DNA from 4 places in the Providencia manganoxydans genome. Region 3 is predicted to be linked to each of the others. Evidence: predicted binding sites of a transcription regulator. Region 3 holds the regulator's gene; each other region holds the start of a gene.
The links. Region 3 encodes CRP, which controls carbon source genes, mostly activating them, when cyclic AMP is high. Its sites were predicted from a motif close to ATGTGANNNNNNTCACAT; they were not measured.

Region 1: JI723_RS09565 (sugar transporter) is a predicted target of CRP. The motif match lies at 1,829-1,846, and genes of this name have one in related genera.
Region 2: JI723_RS03375 (NupC/NupG family nucleoside CNT transporter) is a predicted target of CRP. The motif match lies at 2,374-2,391, and genes of this name have one in related genera.
Region 4: deoC (deoxyribose-phosphate aldolase) is a predicted target of CRP. The motif match lies at 2,561-2,578, and genes of this name have one in related genera.

What each region holds. Positions count from the first base shown of each region.
Region 1 is NZ_CP067099.1:2,150,956-2,156,536, forward strand. It holds gene JI723_RS09550 (hypothetical protein) at 17-295, shown strand; gene JI723_RS09555 (DUF2594 family protein) at 470-691, opposite strand; gene JI723_RS09560 (NAD(P)H-hydrate dehydratase) at 934-1,791, shown strand; gene JI723_RS09565 (sugar transporter) at 1,976-3,178, shown strand; gene JI723_RS09570 (SMR family transporter) at 3,315-3,647, shown strand; gene JI723_RS09575 (DUF333 domain-containing protein) at 3,684-3,989, shown strand; gene dsbB (disulfide bond formation protein DsbB) at 4,273-4,794, opposite strand; gene nhaB (sodium/proton antiporter NhaB) at 4,980-5,581, opposite strand, start outside.
Region 2 is NZ_CP067099.1:773,830-779,410, reverse strand. It holds gene deoC (deoxyribose-phosphate aldolase) at 1-365, opposite strand, end outside; gene JI723_RS03375 (NupC/NupG family nucleoside CNT transporter) at 932-2,206, opposite strand; gene JI723_RS03370 (TatD family hydrolase) at 2,609-3,418, opposite strand; gene JI723_RS03365 (patatin-like phospholipase family protein) at 3,411-4,565, opposite strand; gene JI723_RS03360 (BON domain-containing protein) at 4,750-5,148, opposite strand; gene prfC (peptide chain release factor 3) at 5,526-5,581, opposite strand, start outside.
Region 3 is NZ_CP067099.1:441,966-447,546, reverse strand. It holds gene JI723_RS01955 (hydrolase) at 1-234, shown strand, start outside; gene JI723_RS01950 (YheU family protein) at 231-449, shown strand; gene JI723_RS01945 (phosphoribulokinase) at 509-1,375, shown strand; gene JI723_RS01940 (OsmC family protein) at 1,447-1,851, opposite strand; gene crp (cAMP-activated global transcriptional regulator CRP) at 2,273-2,905, shown strand; gene JI723_RS01930 (HlyD family secretion protein) at 3,103-5,581, shown strand, end outside.
Region 4 is NZ_CP067099.1:649,218-654,798, forward strand. It holds gene fic (protein adenylyltransferase Fic) at 1-469, opposite strand, end outside; gene deoR (DNA-binding transcriptional repressor DeoR) at 921-1,700, opposite strand; gene deoC (deoxyribose-phosphate aldolase) at 1,747-2,415, opposite strand; gene rbsK (ribokinase) at 2,589-3,509, shown strand; gene fucP (L-fucose:H+ symporter permease) at 3,714-5,018, shown strand; gene JI723_RS02825 (aldose 1-epimerase family protein) at 5,122-5,581, shown strand, end outside.

The DNA.
Region 1 (5,581 bases), 1.7 Mb from region 3:
ACAATAAGGATTTGACATGGATATACTGATAAAAACGTTGGTTTTTGGTAATGAATTTGCAACCGTTGAGAACCCAGCGCGTTTAGTGCCGTTTAAATTTGAAATTTATCAGTCACCAACGGGCCTATATCATCGCATGTATAAAGAAGTCGGGATGTCAGGCGCGAATTTAGGTCAGAACTTTAAAGTCTGGGCTTTTGAAGAACAAAGAATGCAAAATAATCAATCAGGTGAGACATTAGAAAGCTATATTCAGCATTGCCAAGATATTTATGATGGTAAAGTGAAAGCCTAGTTTAGAAAAAAAGCCCCCTTCATAGGGATCTGAAGGGGGAGCTAAATGAATAAAGAATGGTTTAATTCGAGATCTAAGATAGATTATTTCGAAAAAAGATATTTAGTTATTTGTGCAGTTTTAAGTGTAATTGGGCAACGAAGCCTCTTAAGTAGCACTTATCGTTAAAATAAACTATTGGCGATAACCTGCTTTGATTTGCTCAAGGGTATTACGATAGGTTTCTGCTTGTTTTTCATCTTCCATCGATGCAATTTCACGTTCCATTTTAATGATAATTTTACCTGCATCTGCTTGACCGATTGCTTTTAGCATATGAGCAAGTAAATTTTTTATACAAGTTACTTCTGCGGCGAGTTCATTAACATCTGGCTGAGTAGGAAAATGGGTTTTCATTAAATATATCCTTTAAAAATTTATAGACTTGTCAGAATTATATACTCTAAATAATTAGAAGTGTAGCTAGGCGACAAGTGAATGACTCACTGGTAGCATACATAAGTATATGATAAATAGCGAATGAATGTGGTTCAACACGCTGTAACTTGAAGTTTCACGAGTATAGCATAGAAAAATTATTGAATGCCGTATTACTTTATCCTCAATTGAGAGCAAAAATTTTAATGAAGGAGGCGATAATGTTAACGACACAAGAAAAACAGTGGTTAGCTCAACAATTTCCATCATTAGTCCAACCTAGGCCTGAACTGAGTCATAAAGGAACTTTTGGAACGTTAAACATTATTGGTAGTAGTGTAGGCATGACTGGTGCTGGTGTGCTTGCAGGAGTAGCCGCATTAAAAAGTGGTTGTGGCAAAGTGATCATTGGGTGTAATCAATCCCCACTTAATTTACATTTGATAGAAATGGCCCCTGAATTAATGCTGCGGGATGCTAACTCTTTAATTAATGATACTCTTGCTACTGCGTGGGTCATTGGTTGTGGATTAGGTATTTCAGAAGATGCGCAATCATTAATGCGTAAAGTATTGCTATTAATTGAACAAAATAAATCGGTGTTAATTGATGCTGATGGTTTAAATATTCTTTCACAATGGCCGCAAGTAAAAAAATTGACCCCAAACGTTGTTTTAACACCTCACCCTAAAGAAGCATCTAAATTATTACAAACAACAGTAGCAGAAATTCAAGCTGATCGCTGTGTTGCAGCACAGCAATTGAGTCAGCGCTATGGTTGTTGGATCGTGTTAAAAGGGCACGATACAGTGATCTCAAGTCCTGAACAACAAATATGGTGCAACCAGACGGGGAATAGTGGTTTAGCCACCGCGGGTAGTGGGGATGTTTTATCAGGTATTGTGGGCAGCTTGCTAGCTCAGGGAATACCGATTGAAGAAGCCGCCCGTAGCGGGGTTTGGATGCATGGTAAAGCCGCTGATTGCTTAGTTGAGCAAGGCATCGGCCCTATTGGTTTAACGGCTCATGAAATTATTGATAAAGTCAGAATGATTAGAAACTTAATCGTGGTTTGCTGATGATCTTATATTGAATGACTTTAAAGGACTGAAAAAATTGTGATACAATTCACATAATTTGGTTGCTTCATTTTTTCTTATAGCGAAGCAATGTCTAATTCAGCACAAATCTGACACTTATTTTTCACGTGGATCATTCCTGATAAGCGGTGATTTTGTGCTGACATCAATAAAGGCTTAAGCAATGACACAGGTTTCTAGAAAAACAGCTTGGATGCGAGTTGTGGCACTTGCCGTTGCCGCATTTGTTTTCAATACAACTGAGTTTGTTCCTGTTGCATTACTCAGTGATATTGCAGCGAGTTTTGACATGACGGTGGCTCATACTGGGTTGATGATCACTATCTATGCTTGGGTTGTTGCTATTATGTCGCTTCCCTTAATGTTATTAACGGGAAAAATTGAGCGCCGCAAATTATTAACATTATTATTTGTTGTCTTTGTGCTTAGCCATATTCTGTCAGGTTTTGCTTGGAATTTTGATGTATTGATCATCGCAAGGATTGGGATCGCACTTTCCCATGCTGTTTTTTGGTCAATAACGGCATCATTGGCGATCCGTGTCGCGCCCGCAGGTAAGAAGGCGCAAGCACTTGGTTTATTAGCAACAGGAACCGCATTGGCGACAGTTTTAGGTTTACCTATAGGGCGTGTTATTGGTCAACTACTTGGCTGGCGGGTGACTTTTTTATGTATTGGCGTTATTGCGTTGCTCACAATGATCGCATTAATTCGCTTTTTGCCTAAATTACCAAGCGAACATTCTGGATCGTTGAAAAGCTTACCAATGATATTTAAACGTCCAGCACTGGTAGGACTGTTTGTCTTAACGGTAATGGTTGTGACTGCTCATTTTGCTGCATACAGCTATATTGAGCCATTTGTGCGCGAAGTTGCATTGCAGAGTCAAAATTTTGCTACGTTACTATTACTTATTTTTGGTGCGGCAGGTATCGTAGGAAGCGTCATATTTAGCCGTTATAGTGGTAAATATGCATTGTCATTTTTACCAATGGCAATAGCGATTTTGATGATTTGTTTGTTGTTGCTGATGCCAATTAGTAGCCATGTTGGCCCATTAATTATTTTAAGTATTTTTTGGGGAATAGCGATTATGTGCGTTGGCTTGGGGATGCAGGTAAAAGTCATTGATTTAGCTCCGGATGCAACAGACCTAGCCATGGCTATTTATTCAGGGATCTTTAATATTGGTATCGGTGGTGGTGCTTTACTTGGTAATCAAGTCATTGTTCATATGGGAATGACCAATATTGGCTATGTTGGCGCGGCATTTGGGGCGATCTCGCTAATATGGTGTGCCTTTATTTTTAAACGCTACAGTGTTTCATTTAGCGATAAATTACAGGGATCACCAGTGACCCATTAGCTGTAATATTTTGGATTTGAGAACCCTGTGATAGAAATTTTTATCACAGGGTTTTTTATTGCGAATGCGTTACAGCTAACAATAACTGTGCTAAATTTCCTAATATTTTAATTATTTCAAATAGTAAGGGTAGGCAATGAAAGGGCTAGCTTTTTTATTGATGTCAATTATTGCAGAAGTTATTGCGACAACCACATTAAAGGCATCCGATGGTTTTAGTCGTTTTTGGCCCTCCTTAATTGTGATTATTGGTTATGCGGTTTCTTTTTGGGGACTATCTCAGGTGGTTAAAGTCATGCCTTTAGGCATTGCTTATGCGATCTGGTCTGGATTAGGTATTGTGCTAGTTTCAGTCGCGGCAATATTTATTTATCAACAGAAAGTCGATTTACCTGCAATTATTGGTATGCTATTAATTATAATTGGTGTTTTAGTCATCAATCTGTTTTCGAAAAGCAGTGCTCACTGATTCAGGGAACAGAAGCCAATATGAGTGGAGATTAGGATGAGTCAAAAAATCAGTGGTCTGCTTAAGTCTACATTTATCGGCGGGCTAATCGGTGGTGCGGCGCTTATTTTAGCTGGCTGCGGTAGTTCTGAATCAACGCGAGTGGCACAGGTCGATCATTCAGCTGCTGAATATGCTCAACAAGTGGTTAATTTAGGGCCTGGAGCACAAGAAGCTTGTGTTTCTGCTGGTGGACTTCCTGCGTTAAATTTAGAATTAAATGGAGGAAAAACTGCGGTTTGTCAATTCGCAAACGGTAAGCGTTGTGCAGCTGATGTGATCCTCAGTGGCGCCTGTATTTAATTGGTCACTATTGAATCGAGTTAAAAAGCCCATCATTGAGGTTACTGACGAAGCGGGATAAAAACGTGGTTTTTCCCGCTCCGTGTTATTAGCCGAAAATCAATGAATTGATTTTCCTCGTTTATTTCAGAACCCCTAACGACAGCCGCCAAACATGATATGTTTGTCGACAGTCTGAAAGCCCATCATTGATGGGCTTTCTGTTATATGTTCGTCATATTTTAAGTGATAGTGTAATCACCTAGCTAGATTTAAAATAATCTAGCGTATTGCAATATTAAACTTATATTTTGGAGCGAGCTGGGAAGAACTGGCTTATTGCAACCACGATTGCGACCAAAAGGTAGACAGCGTATACACCAATTAACCATTGTGGCATATCAAGTCCTAAAAAGTCCCACTGCTTAACGGCACAGTCACCCGTTGCTTCAAACACCGCGGGTGCCCATTCATTTAGTGGCAGCCACTCAGGAAAGTTCACAAAGAAGTCACACGAGGCAAAAGGTGATGGATAGAGTTGCAACATTGTATGCTCCCAAGCAAGCTCTAAGCCTCGCCATGCGGCATAAATCCAAATAATGATAGCAACCCAACGTAAAATAACATTTCGCGGCGCAATTGCTCCGACTAAACCTGCTATCATAATTCCAAACAGTGCAACCCTTTCATAAATACACATGACACAAGGTTGCAGTTTCATAATGTGCTGAAAATAGAGAGCGGCACATTCGAGCATAAAGGCAATAAGGGCCATTAACAGCCATGCGCCTCGTCCTTGTGAACAGTAGTTAAAGAATCTGAACATACTTTACTTCCCTAAATTAATGGTGAGCACATTTTGCCCTCATCCGCGAAACAAAAAAAGGTGTGAGTAGAGATTTATGTGATTTTAGATAAGGCTTTACTTAACATTACAAATTCGACTAGTGGCTTGAAAGTAAAAGAGCCGTTCAAATTTCCTTTTAAAACGGCTCTGTAGAAAGGGATTGATTAAGGTAAACTGATCCAGCCTAGGCTTTCCAGCCAGTGAGTCGTTGGAACTAACCAAAACTCAACACCAAGTAGCCCAACAATTGTCATCACAATAGTGTAAGGCAACGCCATCCAGACCATGCGACCATAGGAAAGACGTATGAGTGGTGACAGTGCAGAAGTCAGCAAGAAGAGGAAAGCCGCTTGCCCATTTGGTGTTGCAACAGAAGGAAGGTTAGTCCCAGTATTTATTGCTACCGCTAATAACTCATATTGATTATGGGAGATCAAACCTTCGCTAGCCGCTTTCATGGCTTCGGTAATATAAACCGTACCAACGAAAACATTATCCGAGACGGCAGAAAGTAGCCCATTAAATAAATAGAAAAGCGATAGTTGTGAAGACTCAGAAGACTGCAAAACAAACTGAATAAAGGGGGTAAATAACTGCTGATCAATAATCACAGCCACTACAGAGAAAAATACAGTAAGTAGTGCAGTGAAAGGTAATGCCTCTTCAAACGCCTTACCTAGAGCATGCTCTTCTGTAATACCACAAAAAGCAGTCGCTAATATAATGACAGATAAACCGATAATTCCGACTTCGGCAAGGTGGAAGG
Region 2 (5,581 bases), 330 kb from region 3:
ACTAAATCAAAACCAATTTTTTCATTCCCTGCCATCAAAGCTCTATAAGGGAAAACCACATCGACTTCATCTGCACCATAAGCAATAGCAGCACGAGTTTCAGCCAATGCAATATCAATATCATCATTACCATGTGGGAAATTGGTAACTGTAGCAATGCGTACTTCTGGAGTACCTTGCTCACGTAAAGTCTTACGTGCAATCGGGATAAAACGAGGGTAAATACAGATGGCAGCAGTTTGGCCCGCAGGGCTTTTTGCTTGATGACACAACGCGATCACTTTTTCATCCGTATCGTCGTCATTTAGGGTAGTTAAATCCATCAGGTTCAGTGCGCGTTGCGCAGCTGCGGTTAAATCAGTCATAAAAACTCTCCAACGTTGTGAATTCTGTCAGAACAACACGTTCTTTGTTGGCGAGCGGGCTTGGTTCCTTAAAGATGCTACTCGAAAACCCGAATGTAGCAGCTGAATTCCTTCTCACCGCACAATGCCCTAGAGTGCATCCACTCTGAGAACTAGCAGTCCATAGCAGCTTACTTATACCTATTTGACCATAGAACTAGGCTATTTTGTGTGCTACAAATCACATTAATTGCCTGAACGTTACATTGTTAAATAAAAATTTGTGAACATTATCGCAATTATACGCTATTTCATTTCATTTTTATTCTCTCTAATGGCTTTTCTTTTTCATTTTATGCCATTAAGAGTAGTTCAAAAATGCTGATGTGGGCGTAAAAGTAGAAAGAATATAACTGAATATATGAACTGAAAAGGGCAAATGCCCTTTTCAGATTATAGACTTATTAGATTTCACGTTGCAGTGCTGTTGACTATGTCTGCTCGACCTTAGTCACATACTGAATGTGACTAAGGTCTTATTCGCTGGTCGCCTACCTGCATCTCGAATTATTTAGAGTATAGATAGACTAGATAATTGCTAGGGTTAAGAAGAAACCAGCAATAGTTGCACTCATTAAGTTAGAGAGAGTACCTGCCAAAACAGCTTTCATGCCAAGACGAGCAACATCACTACGACGATTAGGCGCCATGCCACCTAAACCACCGAGCAAAATCGCCACAGAAGACAAGTTAGCAAAGCCACACAGTGCAAATGAAATAATCGCTTTAGTGTGATCAGACAGGACTTGTTTACCTGCTGCCAACACATCAGCATCTGGTTTCATATATTCGCCAAAGTTCATAAAGGCAACAAATTCGTTAACAACGACTTTTTGCCCAATAAATGAACCCGCAATATTGGCTTCACTCCATGGCACACCAATCAAGTAAGCAATTGGGGCAAACACCCAACCAAGAATTAACTCAAGAGAAAGCTGTGGATAATCAAACCAGTTACCGATCCCACCAAGAATGCCGTTGATCAGGGCAATTAACGCAATAAATGCTAATAACATCGCCCCTACGTTTAGCGCCAACTGCATACCAGAAGCTGCACCTGATGCCGCGGCATCAATAATATTCGCGGGACGTTCATCTTCTGCAACCAAATCAGTTGCATTAACATTATCACGAGCTTCTTCAGTTTCAGGAACTAATAGCTTAGCAAACAACAATCCACCCGGAGCCGCCATAAACGACGCCGCAATCAGGTATTCCATTGGTACGCCCATTTGTGCGTAACCTGCCAATACCGAGCCCGCAACGGAGGCTAAACCACCACACATCACCGCAAACAATTCCGAGTTTGTCATCGTTGAAATGTATGGACGCACCACTAATGGCGCTTCTGTTTGACCAACAAAGATATTGGCTGTGGCAGATAGTGATTCAGTTCTTGATGTACCCAGTATTTTTTGTAAGCCACCGCCCAATACTTTAATAACCAATTGCATAATGCCTAGGTAGTAAAGTACCGCGATTAAAGAAGAGAAGAAAACAATGATTGGCAGTACACGTAATGCGAAAATAAATCCACCGCCGCCAAACAATTCAAACATTTTGTCAGAAACAAGGCCGCCAAAAATAAAGCTCATACCATCTTGACCATAGCTGATTACCTTAGAAACGCCATCAGACATCCCCTGTAATACGCTACGACCCGCTGGAACATAAAGAACAAAAGCGCCGATCACGACTTGAATGATAAAAGCTCCGCCAACAGTGCGGAGTTTAATCGCTCGACGATTGCTGGAAAATAGCACGGCGATAGCTATCAGCACCGCCATCCCGACCAGACTCATAATGAGTTGCATGGAAGTATCCCTGTTCACTTAATTATAGATTGATGTAGATAAAGAAACGTACCCGTTTCCTTGACTCTTTGTGCGATGATTATACCTAGTCCACCCCAATAACCCGCAACCTTCGTCACAAATACGCAGTGCAAAAAGTAACAAAAATTCAGTTCTTGTGATTAAGGTCACATTCTATTATCAGTTTAATCTGGAAAGCACAAAAGGACGTAACAAATAGGTGAAAAACTGGATGGATTAAGGAAAGGAAACCACATCAATTAATAGCCATTGGCAATAAATTTAAAGTGGCTTTAACGATGTATACTCTCAATCATTCGAGTTGCAGGTAGGCGACCAGCAAAAATAGATGGGGAGCATAGATAAACTCAGTGACTCAATGAACATCGCCTAGCCCTCCCCCTGCAACTTGGAATATGATGAGTCTAGCTTAAATAATGATAGACTATTTATATACAGTTGCTCGGCAATTTCATCTGGGCTTTCGTGCCGCAGTTCACATAACGATTTAAAAATTATTTGAATACGTTCAGGGCGATTCGGTTCACCTTGAAACCCTGATACTGGCATATCAGGCGCGTCAGTTTCAAAAACTAAAGACGTTAAAGGCAATTGAGCTATCGCTTGACGGGTTTTATTCGCTCGCTCATAAGTAATGGTTCCGCCTACACCAATAAAATAGCCTAATTTAATAAAGGCTTGAGCTTGCGATAAACTCCCTGCGAAGCCATGAACGACACCACATGCAGGCACTAAATAGCGGCGTAAAATCGCCACTAGCTGGTCATGGCTTTTACGCGAATGTAAAATCACAGGTAAATCAAAACGCTTTGCTAACTTGAGTTGTTCAATCAATATTTTCTGTTGCAGCTCAAATAAGGGATCCTGCATATACAGATCAAGACCAATCTCACCGATAGCAACGCATTTAGTACTATGCTGGGTGAGATAAAACAATAGTGATTCAAAATGCTGTTCTTGAAACCGATTTAAGTACAGTGGATGAAACCCCATCGCAGCATGTAGTTGAGAATAGCTATGTGCTAATTGCCAAACTCGCTCAAAATTATCCACACCAACCGTCGGAATAATAATATCAGAGATCCCTGCCGAGCTGGCTGATGCAAGGCTTTCATCCATCGCATCAATAAAAGGTGGAAAGTCAAAATGACAATGTGTATCAACGAATAGTCTAGTCATTTTTTTCGTTGGCCTGTTTAGCTTCCTCTTCATTGGCTGCCAGTATCGCACCTGTCATAAGTGCTTGCGCTGTATCCGTCATTTTCTTCGCGTGGCTTTGAGCCAGCAATTCCCCTGAGTGCTTCGCCTCAAACAAGGCTTCTGCATAGTCCTCTTGGATTTGCATCTCTTCATGCGCTGCATTTTCAAAACTAAAGCGATTTAATGAGTCATTATCCATGGCGAAATTATGCCCCAAAGCAGCGATAAAATAACGACCGCAACGGCGCCCTGTATGATAATCCTGATTAAGCGATGATAAGCGACTTCCCAATGCACTGCTCTTTAACGGTGTTGGTGGGTAGATTTCAAAAATCTGCAAATTATCTGGCGGATTTTCAATAAACTCTTGGGTGCGACGATAACTTTTCAAATGCACTTTTAGCATAGCCGCCATACGTTGCAAACCATACTTTTCCCCTTCTAACCAACGGGTCATTCTTTTAACCCATTCAGGAGTGAAATACATTTGAGAAGGTACAGTGCGGATCACTACAATAGTTTCAGCGCCACGACGGTATGCCTCTTCCACAGGAATTGCAGCACTGATCCCGCCATCATGGTATAACGTTCCATTAAACTCAACACCTGTACGATAAAAGCCAGGAATTGCGCTGGAAGCTCTTATAATATCTAACCATGTATCTTCTGTTGGTTGCAAAAACTCAGCTTCAAAATCATCACTACGACTCGCTCCCATATAAAATTCACGGCCCGCATTGATTAATTCAAGACCTGAATGCATCTGTAAAGGGAACTCTTTTGATGTGCTCTCGACTAACCAATCTAGATCAATAAGATGACCGCCACGGATAAAACGTAGTGGATTAAAGAAAAGAGGGCTGGTCGTATAGCGAGTGATTACGCGTCGTGCATAACCATGTTGCCCGCAGATATACGCTGAAAGATTCTGCGCACCAGCAGAAGTACCGATCATGATATCGAATGGATTAAAGCCTGACTTTAAAAACTCATCCAGTACCCCCGCAGTAAAAATACCACGTTGGCCACCACCTTCGCAGATAAGCGCAGTTTTACCTTTATTGAGTTCATCAAAAAAAGCTAGAGGTTCAATACTACCGAGTGTGACCGCTATATGTTTACCCATACAATTCCCCTGACAATGATTTCTGTCTAGTGGGCCTCACTTAGCGATATAGCCATCAATAGACACGATTGCCATAAATCAATCAGCAAAAACTGAACCTCTTTGAGATAGAGGCTCAGTTTTATTGCTTACAACTAATATAATCTGGTCAATAACTTAATTTAACCGCATTTAAATTATTATATTAATTCGCAACAACTAAACCGTTTTGTACTGATTTCACACCATTAACCATTGAGACAACCTGAACGACCTTGTCTACTTGGCTGTCTGATTTAACAAAACCAGAGAGATAAACCACACCTTTAACGGTTTTTACTGAAATCGAGTTACTGTCAATACCACTGGTTGTCAGTAGCTTACTTTTTACTTGAGCTGTAATAGAGGAATCATCGATATAATTATCGGTACTTTTCACACCGCTCGATACCGCTTCACTCGTATCTTTACCGGCAATGTCTGCGGTCTTCACGGCGCTGTCCCAAGTATCAGAAGCTTGCTCTTTCAAAGGAGCACTGCAAGCAAATAAAGAACCACTTAACCCAATAACCAATAAAGAACGTAAAAGTACTGAATTTTTCATCTTAACCTTCCTTTTTACTGCTGTTTTAAAGATTAGAGTATGACGAATACAGATAACCCATGCTAATAGATAACTCTATTCGTCATACTTCAAGCCGCAGCACCTTGCATTAAGGTAGGATGACAAGATCCTCTCACGACAATCACAGATTTTCTATGTGCCTAATGAGTTGTTCGTTTGTCTTCTCGCTGCATTTCGAATTATTTATAGTATATAGACTATGAGAAAAGCCTCATGAAATAAAGCGTTCTCACGTAAAAGCCAGAGCAATCTGCAAACTTTAGACAAAAAAACAGGAGAGTATTCGAAAATCGATGACAATTAGGAGAAAACCCACTATTAAAATAGATTTTTCAATAGTGGGTGACTTAAAGAAATTAGTGTTCTCTAGTTTTACGGAATTTTACATCAGGGTAGCGTTCACTCGTTAAAT
Region 3 (5,581 bases):
CGATTACCACGCATTACTAAGCCTACCCTGATTATTCACGCTAAAGATGACCCTTTTATGGCGCCAGAAGTTGTTCCTGATTTAGCGCATTTACCTGCCAATATTGAATATCAAATGACAGAACATGGGGGGCATGTCGGTTTCGTTAGTGGCACATTGAGAAAACCAGAAATGTGGTTAGAAAAACGTATTCCGCAGTGGTTAGCGTCTTATTTAGGCAATACAAAATCATGATTATCCCTTGGAAAGATTTAGATCCAGATACATTGGAAAACCTAATCGAGTCCTATGTATTACGTGAAGGAACCGATTATGGGGAACACGAAAAGTCATTACAGCAAAAAGTTGATGATGTGAAACGCCAATTGGCATCCGGAGAGATTGTGCTAGTCTGGTCAGAGTTGCATGAATCTGTTAATTTTATGCCTAACAGTCAGTTTCGCCCGTAACCCCGTTTCGCTCATGGCTCGGTTTAGCATGGACGCAAGCGCAACACAGGGAGTCCATGATGTCCAAAAAACATCCAATTATTGCAATCACTGGGTCTAGTGGTGCAGGAACCACTTCGACCAGCCAAGCATTTCGTAAAATATTCCATCAATTAAATATCCAACCTGCAACTTTAGAAGGTGATAGTTTTCATCGTTATACTCGCCCTGAAATGGATATGGCAATTAGAAAAGCCAGAGAACAAGGCCGCCATATCAGCTATTTCGGCCCTGAAGCAAATGACTTCTCCCTGTTAGAGCAGACGCTTTTAGAATACAGCCAACAGGGTAGTGGTAAATCACGTAAATACCTTCATACCTACGATGAAGCTGTTCCCTATGGCTTACAGCCGGGTACCTTTACGCCATGGGAACCCCTACCACCTAATAGTGATATTTTATTCTATGAAGGGTTACATGGCGGTGTTGTCACACCTGAAAACAATGTTGCTCGCCATGTTGATTTACTGGTTGGGGTTGTGCCTATCGTTAACCTTGAATGGATCCAGAAGCTGATCCGAGACACCACAGAACGAGGGCATTCACGAGAAGCAGTGATGGACTCGGTAGTTCGCTCAATGGGTGATTATATTAATTATATAACCCCACAATTCTCACGAACTCATATTAATTTCCAACGTGTACCAACCGTAGATACCTCAAACCCTTTCTCTGCTAAAGCGATACCATCACAAGATGAAAGTTTTATTGTTATCCGTTTTAGAGGGCTCGAACAAATTGATTTTCCTTATTTACTTTCCATGTTAAGCGGTTCATTTATTTCAGCTATGAATACTATTGTTGTGCCGGGAGGGAAATTAGGGTTAGCAATGGAGTTAATCATGACCCCTATTGTTGAGAAGTTAATTAAACAAAAACACGATTAATAGTTAATACATGATGCTTATTTTAAATTAATAAGCATCATAATTAAAAAAATAATATATATAATAAAAAATTATTGAGTTTTAATTTCAAAACTATGAGTAACTTTCACAGCTTTTTCTAACATCAAAGATACCGAGCAATATTTCTCAGCCGAAAGTTGAACTGCACGTTCAACCACTTTTTCCGTTAAATCAGTGCCTGTTACAATAAAATGCAAATTAATATGAGTGAAATAACGAGGAGCCTCATCACGACGCTGTGAGGTTAATTTAACTTCACAACCACTAACGTTATTACGGCCTTTTTGTAAAATAGATACCACATCCACTGAGCTGCATCCACCTACTGCCATCAATACCATTTCCATTGGGCTAGGTGCTTTATCACCTGAATTACCATCCATCATTACTTGATGACCAGAGGCGGACTCACCTAAAAAAGAAAGTCCTTCAACCCACTTAACTCTCGCTTCCATTATTTATTCCCCTAGAAAAAATTTGTATAAAAGATAACATTGTTACATAAATGCTTTCAATCGAATCGACACTTTAAGTAGCTGAAGCGATAAAGCCGAGACTTTCTAGGTTTATTATGTTACAAACAAACTATCACCTGATAGGAGCAAGATCAAAACTCAGGGTTTCAATTGATTATACACTCTAAATGATTCGAGATGCAGCTAGGCAATAAGTGAACAAATCGCGAAGAGCATAGAAAACTATGTCGCTAGTGCAAGTAAACGTAATCAACAACGCGGCAACTTGAAGCATGATGAGTATATTATAGTACTGGTATTAACTTACATTATGGTTAATATGCTAAGATAGTGACTTTAAAAACCAGCTTTCTGGTTATGGTTGACCGGAGGCTGTATTAACATACAGAGGATAACGCTAATGGTTCTCGGCAAGCCACAAACAGACCCTACTCTTGAATGGTTTTTGTCACACTGCCATATTCATAAGTATCCATCCAAGAGCACACTGATCCATCAGGGTGAAAAAGCAGAGACTCTTTACTACATCGTTAAAGGTTCAGTGGCTGTTTTAATCAAAGATGAAGAAGGCAAAGAAATGATCCTCTCCTATTTAAATCAGGGAGATTTCATTGGTGAACTAGGGTTATTTGAAGAAGGGCAAGAACGTTCTGCCTGGGTAAGAGCAAAAAGCGCCTGTGAAGTCGCTGAAATTTCTTACAAAAAATTCCGTCAACTTATTCAGGTTAATCCTGACATTCTTATGCGTCTTTCTGCGCAAATGGCAAGCCGCCTACAAACCACATCAGAAAAAGTGGGTAACCTCGCATTCTTAGATGTGACAGGCCGTATTGCTCAAACACTACTTAATTTAGCAAAACAACCAGATGCAATGACCCATCCGGATGGTATGCAAATCAAAATTACACGCCAAGAAATTGGTCAAATTGTTGGCTGTTCGCGTGAAACTGTTGGCCGTATCTTGAAGATGCTAGAAGATCAAAACTTGATCTCTGCGCACGGCAAAACGATTGTCGTCTACGGAACTCGCTAACATTTAAAATAACCCTCTATCCTTGTGATGCAGGGTTATTTTTTGCCTCTAATTGTATCAATATCCTATCACTTTCTGTTGCAATCATTTTGCGATACTCGTTATCGTCTAGCCGCGTTTCTTTATATTTAAATAATTATCAGTCACATAATATTAAAAACAATCACTTAATTTATTGTTTAAGGAATTTTTAATTTATGGTCGAGCTCACGATAACAATTAATAAACCATCTTTCATCAATCAAAGAACACTTAATGATACTCTGAATGAAATGAACTTTGTTGAAATAGGGAAAATGGTAAATAACATTGTTTATAATATAAAAAACGTTGCCAATATCAATTTAACGATAAATATAAACTATAAAACAAAGAGTGCTAATGCTAAAAAATTAAGTTCGACTTCATCGACAACCAATACATTAATTAATAACGATAATAATTGTTCAGGCAAAATAGATAAAGTAACACAAATAGAACTTGCTTCTCCTATGACAAAAAATATCGCAACCCAAACAGAACAACGGATCGAGATACAGCATAACCCAGATGAGGTTGACGCAAATGATTTATTATCAAAACAAACTAAGCATACCTTACCCACTAAACATGATGAAAATCAAGGAAGTAAGAGTACTCTAAACGAAACGCCTAACACGAAAAAAAAAGCTAACCCCGTACAAGTTGGAAGAGTTCCGCCAGAAGCGACCTTAGGATCTGATACTTTATCTCAATCAGCGCCTTTGATGTTGCACACTCCTCCCGCTCTTCAGGAGGTTGAACAAAAGACTCACATAGCGCCTTTTTCTTCAAACAAAGAAAACAACACTGACCGAGCAAAACAGTCCATCGAGAAAAAACCGAGTCTAATTTCAAATAAAGCAAATAAAATGACTCTACCCATACTCGCTAATACTCAACAACGTGAAAAACAGAGTAATGACTTTATTTTAAATGATGATAGCTCACGAGCTGAACCTACAGCATCTTATAATGACAATCCAACATTGAGTCATGTAAAAGAAATAATTCAAAAGATTGAGCAAAACACCTCTTCCCAGCCCAAAGTGACTTCACAAATTAACAAAGGTGCTCCTGCTCAACAACAAATCGCCTCTCAAACAACCGAATCAACTCCAGCAATCACTAACGGAAGAACACTGACGTATGCAGAAGAAATTCAAACGTCCCTCTCTTCCTATTCCCCAAGCAGAACGGCAAGCCAGAGTGGAAAATTATCTGTGGTAGAGAAAACACCAGATAGTTCACTCATGCTTGTTCCAAAAAATGCTAGCCGACCCAGTACACTCGATAGAAACACACTACCATCGTTGGCGCTAAGTGAAGCACTTCGGAAACGATTATCGGATAACACTTTCAAGAGTCAGATGAAAAATTCGGCCTTAAATAAATCTCCCAACAAAGACCCAGTAGAGAATATGCAGGTAGGTGTAGATAAAGACGCCAAATTGCTCTCTTCAATATTTAATAATATTGAAGATTATCTCACCAGTGCTCATAATAAGGAAACTCGACATCGTTATATTATAAATATAGATAATTTTGAGGTTATTATCACAATATCTCCCAAAAACTTCTTAAATTCCCCTATTGAAGGCCAAGATATAACAGAATTATTAGCTCATTATATTAGTGGATTAGATAATCATAATGTCTATTTAAACGTATTACAGAGAAATCTTGATAATGACTCATTTAGTGATATGGATGGCCAAGATGATGATCTTGATTCAGTCAATAGTTTTTATATTGATGAAGAATTCTCAGATATGGAAGATATCCAAAGCTATTATGATGATCCCTTTGATGAAATAAGCTGGGATATCTTTACTGAAAAACAAAATCAAACACCCCTGAACGCTTTCACTAAGCAGACACAAACCGACAAACAAACACTTGATAATGCTTTGGAGCAGAAGGAAGCAGAGCTATCTACTCAAAAGCAGATCCAAAGAGATACTGAAAAACAACTGCAACAGACCAATGAAAACCTTAAAATGGCTCAAACGCTCCTTAACCAAAAACAATTGGAATTGGACGCTTTCACCAAACAAGTACAAACCCACAAACAAGCTTTTGATAACGCACAAGCCGCGCTGGAGCAGATGAAAATCCAGCTGCAAGCGAGCCAAGAAGCCCTTAAACTGGCCCAGCAACAGACCGAAAGCCAGAAAAAAGCGGCTCAAGTCCTCTTTGAACAAAAGCAAGCGGTACTGGCCACTTTCACCAAGCAGACACAAACCGAGTATTCCAAAGTTACCGAGGCGCAGCAATCCGCTGAAATACAGACAGAATCAAATAAAATAGGTAACCATTCTGGTTTTATCGATCCGTCTTTTTATGAAAAAAAATTTGAAAGAGATATAGAGAGTGATGATGCATTTTCTTCTGATGAAGAAAATGATTATGATTATAAGGATACTTCTGTTATATCAAATCTGGGTAAAGTTCAAAACCCAATTTCAATGAATAAAAACAACCTTTCCCAAAATCAAAATGATACACGTTTATCAATAGCACCTGTACAGCCAGAGAATTATATTGACATATCTGAAGAGATTAATAAATTGACGATATCAAAATCATATTGTCCATATGCAACTAAATATAATAATGATAATGACGACTATGATAATGGTTCACCTCAACTTGAAA
Region 4 (5,581 bases), 210 kb from region 3:
CCCCTAGTGGCGGTGTGTAAATAATTTCCCCCGTCTTTTGATTTTTTAGTGCGGTTCCAGGCAGCTTTCTAACTTCCATCTGAGTATTTTTAATGGTATTACAGACTTTCAATGCCGTATTTGCACATAATGGTCGATTTTCTAATTCTTTATAGCCTTCATAGAGTGCAGTTCGATAGCGCAAAGCTTCCTTAGTCATTGGATCTGCATGACTATCTTCATTGATATACTGAAAAAGCTTATCTGTCGTTGTTACGATATTTTCTATTTCAGAGCTATCTTTCGCTTCAAGTATCGGAATAAGATTAATTAATAAATTTTGATTAGGTAATAATTCACCCGCTTGTTTTAGCCCTTCTAGTGCTGTTCTTGCTTCAACACAGGCTTTCAAAACAACTTTTGTTTCAACATCTTGTTGTGGAGGAAGTTGAGGTAAATTGTTATGGGGTAGTACAGGATCCCAATTCATTGTCATATCTCTATTATTGTCGTTTGTCATAGAGTATAAACTAAAATTGGTGCTCTCACTTTAAATATGTCGAAAAATCGTGAAAAAATGTACATGTTTTGAGGTTATGTCGACTCAATCGACACGTCATCATGATATGTCGAAAAATCGTGAAAAAATGTACATGTTTTGAGGTGATGTCGACTCAATCGACACGTCGTCATGATATGTCGAAAAATTATAAAAAATGTACATGTTCTGAGGTTATGTCGACTCAATTGACACGTCGTCATGATATGTCGAAAAATTATAAAAAAATGTACATATTCTGAGGTTATGTCGACTCAATCGACACGTCGTCATGATATGTCGAAAAATTATAAAAAAATGTACATGTTCTGAGGTTATGTCGACTCAATCGACACGTCGTCATAATATGTCGAAAGTTTTATAAAAAATCGACATATTGAAGCTAGTATATAACTTTCACAAACCCATTGCGGCAATAGGTCTCGTATTCATCTGAGAGCTGCCGATTAGTGATGATGATATCAAATTGGGAGAGAGCCCCCATATTTGCAGTCGCTACCTCGTCAAATTGATTGTATTTTGCGAGTAAAATTTTACGAATCGACTTTTCCATCGCTTTCTTTTTCATTGGTAGATCATCTAAGTTGTAGCAGGTAACACCATAGCTACTATGAATACCCGCTGCGGAAATAAAGGCTTTTTTAGGGTTTATTGAATCGAGAATTGAAGGTTGGGTTGGATTATAAAAAGAGTCGCTCTTAGGGTGATATTCCCCACCGCATAATAATGCCGTAGCATTTTTTTTCTGACTGAGTGCAAGAAAAACGTTATGGGAGTAACAAATACCCGTGAAATTGATTTCTTCAGGGATCAGGGAAATCAGTGTTGCCATCTCGATGCCATTATCAAAAAAGATCACATCGTCTTCGGATACCATACTTGCTGCTAAATTAGGGATATACAACTCTTCAGTTTGATCGGGGGTAAAAATGTTGGCTTGTGGATCGTTTTGCTGCGGTGAGGATGGTTGGGTAACAGAAACAATATAGCCACCAAGAAGGGACATAGGGATAGGGCCTTCAGTATCTGCATTTAAGTCACGGCGAATCGTCATTTCAGAGACTTCAAGTATTCTCGCTGCTTCTTTAAGATGAATTCTTCCTGAGCGTTTAATACATTCGCTCAATCGACGAAGGCGTTCTTTTTGTTTAGTTTCTATCACCGAGCAATCCTTTTTTAATTGGCGCGGGCTGGCCGCGCCCCATCGTTTAGTACCCACTTGAGGTTACATTTTCGCCCGAGACAATCGCGACACTCGCGCTAGCACCAACGCGGTTGGCTCCGGCTTTGATCATTCTCTCTGCTGTTTCACGGTCGCGAACACCACCAGAGGCTTTAACTCCAATTTCCTCACCAACCACTTTACGCATTAATGCAACATGGTGTTCAGTCGCCCCCATTGTACTGAAACCTGTTGAGGTTTTCACAAAACCAACGTTCAATGTGCGGCAAATTTCACAAACTTGAATAATTTCTTCATCAGTTAGCAAGCAAGTTTCTAAAATGACTTTTAGTGTTGCATTGCCACACGCGGCTAAAACGGTCGCGATGTCTTGGCGAACAAAGTCTAGGTCACCACTTTTTAGCATCCCCACATTGATCACCATATCAACTTCATTTGCGCCACGACGTACGGCTTCAGCTGCTTCAAACGCTTTTGCTTCTGTTAAGCAGGCACCGAGAGGAAAGCCTACCACACAACAGACCATAACATCGCTATTTTTGAGACACTCGCTAGCTAAAGGAACATAGCCTGTGTTAACACATACGGAAGCAAAGTGATATTCAGCGGCTTCGGCGCAAAGCTGTTTGATGTCATTTACGGTAGCATTGGCTGCTAATAAAGTGTGATCGATAAATTGTGCTAAGTTTTTCATTTAAATGTTTCCTATAAAGATCAAATATGGGTTTCATAACAATGAATGAAAAAATGTGGCGGATATAACACTTGGTCATTCGTTATTCGAGATCTTAATCACAAATGATATTTATGCAACATGATAATGTTATAATCATATCATTATGTGATTTATTTAACACGAGGGACATTATGGATATAGCAGTTATAGGTTCAAATATGGTCGATTTGATCACTTACACCGATCAAATGCCAAAAGAAGGGGAGACCTTGGAAGCCCCATCATTTAAGATTGGTTGTGGCGGTAAAGGAGCCAATCAAGCTGTTGCCGCTGCAAAGCTAAATTCAAAAGTGATAATGCTAACAAAAGTAGGAGATGATATTTTTGCAGATAATACGATCCGTAATCTCGAATCGTATGGCATCAATACCCGTTATGTTGAGAAAGTACCTTGCACATCCAGTGGTGTTGCACCGATCTTTGTAAATCCTAATTCTGCAAATAGTATTTTGATCGTGAAAGGCGCTAATAAATTCTTATCACCTGAAGATATTGAACGCGCTGCGGAAGATCTAAAAAAATGCAAATTGATCGTATTGCAGTTGGAAGTGCAATTAGAAACGGTTTATCACGCAATTGCTTTTGGTAATAAGCATAATATCCCTGTATTGCTTAACCCAGCGCCAGCACAACGGACATTAGATCTCGATTTTGCTTGCCGCTGTGATTTCTTTGTTCCCAATGAAACCGAGTTAGAAATTTTAACCAATATGCCAGTCGATACCATGGATAATATCCGTCGTGCAGCTCAATCATTATTGGATAAAGGATTGAAGAATCTCATCGTTACATTAGGTGAAAAAGGGGCGCTATGGATGACTCGTGATAGCGAATTACTGATCCCTGCTATTAAAGTGAATGCGATAGATACGAGTGGTGCAGGGGATGCCTTTATTGGTTGTTTCTCTCATTACTATGTCCATACAGGCAATATTGCTGATGCATTGAAAAAAGCCGTACTATTTTCTGCATTTAGTGTAACGGGCAAAGGCACTCAATCTTCTTACCCAAGTATTGAGCAATTTACCGAGTTTGTGCAGCTGAATAGTTAATAAAAAACCAATATCCCTCGTTATTAATGCGGCCGTAGAGCCGCAATAAAACGGATCTACTCTAAATAATTTGAGGTATAGCTAGGTAACAAATGAATGAGGCTAGGGCATATATAAGTATGTGATTAGCGTCGTGAGTGAAGTTAGCAACACTGTAGCTTGAAATATGACGAGTATATTAATAATAAAAAGAAGGGTTACGTAATGAACATCAAAAATATTACTCAGTTACCTGATGGTTATCTGAGTCGGACTCCTATATTCCAATTTATCCTACTGTCGTGCTTATTTCCACTCTGGGGATGTGCTGCGGCACTTAATGATATTTTAATCACACAGTTTAAAAGCGTTTTTGAATTAAGTAACTTTGCTTCTGCATTAGTGCAAAGTGCCTTCTATGGCGGTTATTTTTTAATTGCTATTCCGGCTTCTCTCGTGATCAAAAAAACCAGTTATAAATATACAATTATGATTGGTTTAATTTTATATATTGCGGGCTGCTCAATGTTTTTCCCTGCATCACATATGGCAACTTATACCATGTTTTTAGCTGCAATTTTTGCGATTGCTATCGGTTTAAGTTTTCTTGAAACTGCGGCAAATACTTATAGCTCGATGATTGGGCCAAAACAATATGCAACATTGCGCTTAAATATTAGCCAAACCTTTTATCCTATTGGTGCTGCTGGCGGCATCTTACTTGGCAAATATCTTGTATTTTCGGAAGGCGAAAGTTTGCAAGCTCAGATGGCAAACATGAATCCCGACCAAGTGCATCAATTCCGTTTAGCGATGCTTGAAAATACACTAGAACCGTATCGTTATATGATCATGGTGTTGGTTGTGGTGATGATCCTATTTTTACTGACTAAATTTCCTAAATGTAAAGTAGCAGAAACTAAAGATCATAAGCGCCCATCAGCATTAGATACTCTGAAATATCTAGCAAAAAATAGCCGCTTCAGAAAAGGAATTATTGCTCAGTTCTTATATGTGGGAATGCAAGTCGCGGTATGGTCATTCACTATCCGTTTAGCACTTGAAATGGGCGATATTAACGAACGTGACGCCTCTAACTTTATGGTATATAGCTTCGCTTGTTTCTTTATTGGTAAGTTTATCGCCAATATCTTAATGACTCGCTTTAATGCCGAAAAAGTGTTGATTATCTATTCTGTAATCGGTGCTCTTTTCTTAGCTTATGTCGCCTTCATTCCTAGTTTTACCGCGGTTTATGCAGCTGTATTAGTGAGTATTTTATTTGGACCGTGTTGGGCAACAATATATGCGGGTACTTTAGATACAGTTGATAATGAACACACTGAAATGGCGGGTGCGGTGATCGTTATGGCAATTGTGGGAGCGGCGTTTGTTCCTGCCGTGCAAGGTTATGTTGCCGACGCACTCCATTCACTGCAACTTTCTTTCCTCGTTTCTATGTTCTGTTTTATCTATGTTGGTATTTACTTTGTTGGTGAGCGCCGTTTCAAAACAAAGAATGCTGAATAACTCTTTTATAACACGGAGCGGGAAAACATGCTTTTATCCCGCTTAGTCAACAACCTCAGGCAGGCTAACCTGCTTTATCGATTAATTAACCGTGAGTATGAAAATGAATACGCTAATTCCACTTCACAAAAGCTTATTTACGGATAGACCAACACTGATCATTAAAAATAACCATTTTACGGCACATGCCTTTCGATATGCTTCGGGTGTTGAAGGTTTAAGAATTGAAAATTCACAGGGCTATCTGACCGTTTTACCATTTCTAGGGCAAATGATTTGGGATGCGGAGTTCTGTGGGCAAAATCTGAAAATGGATAATATGTTTTCAGAGCCTAAACCAGTAAAAACGGTAGTAGAAACCTATGGGTGTTTTGCTTTCCATTCAGGTTTAATTAGTAATGGCTGTCCATCGCCAGAGGATAATCATCCATTACATGGTGAAATGCCTTGTGCAGCGATGGATAGTGCATGGTTATCGTTATCAGCAAACAGCTTACAAGTTTGTGGTAAATATGAATATGTCATGGGATTTGGTCACCATTATCTTGCAGAACCAAGTGTAA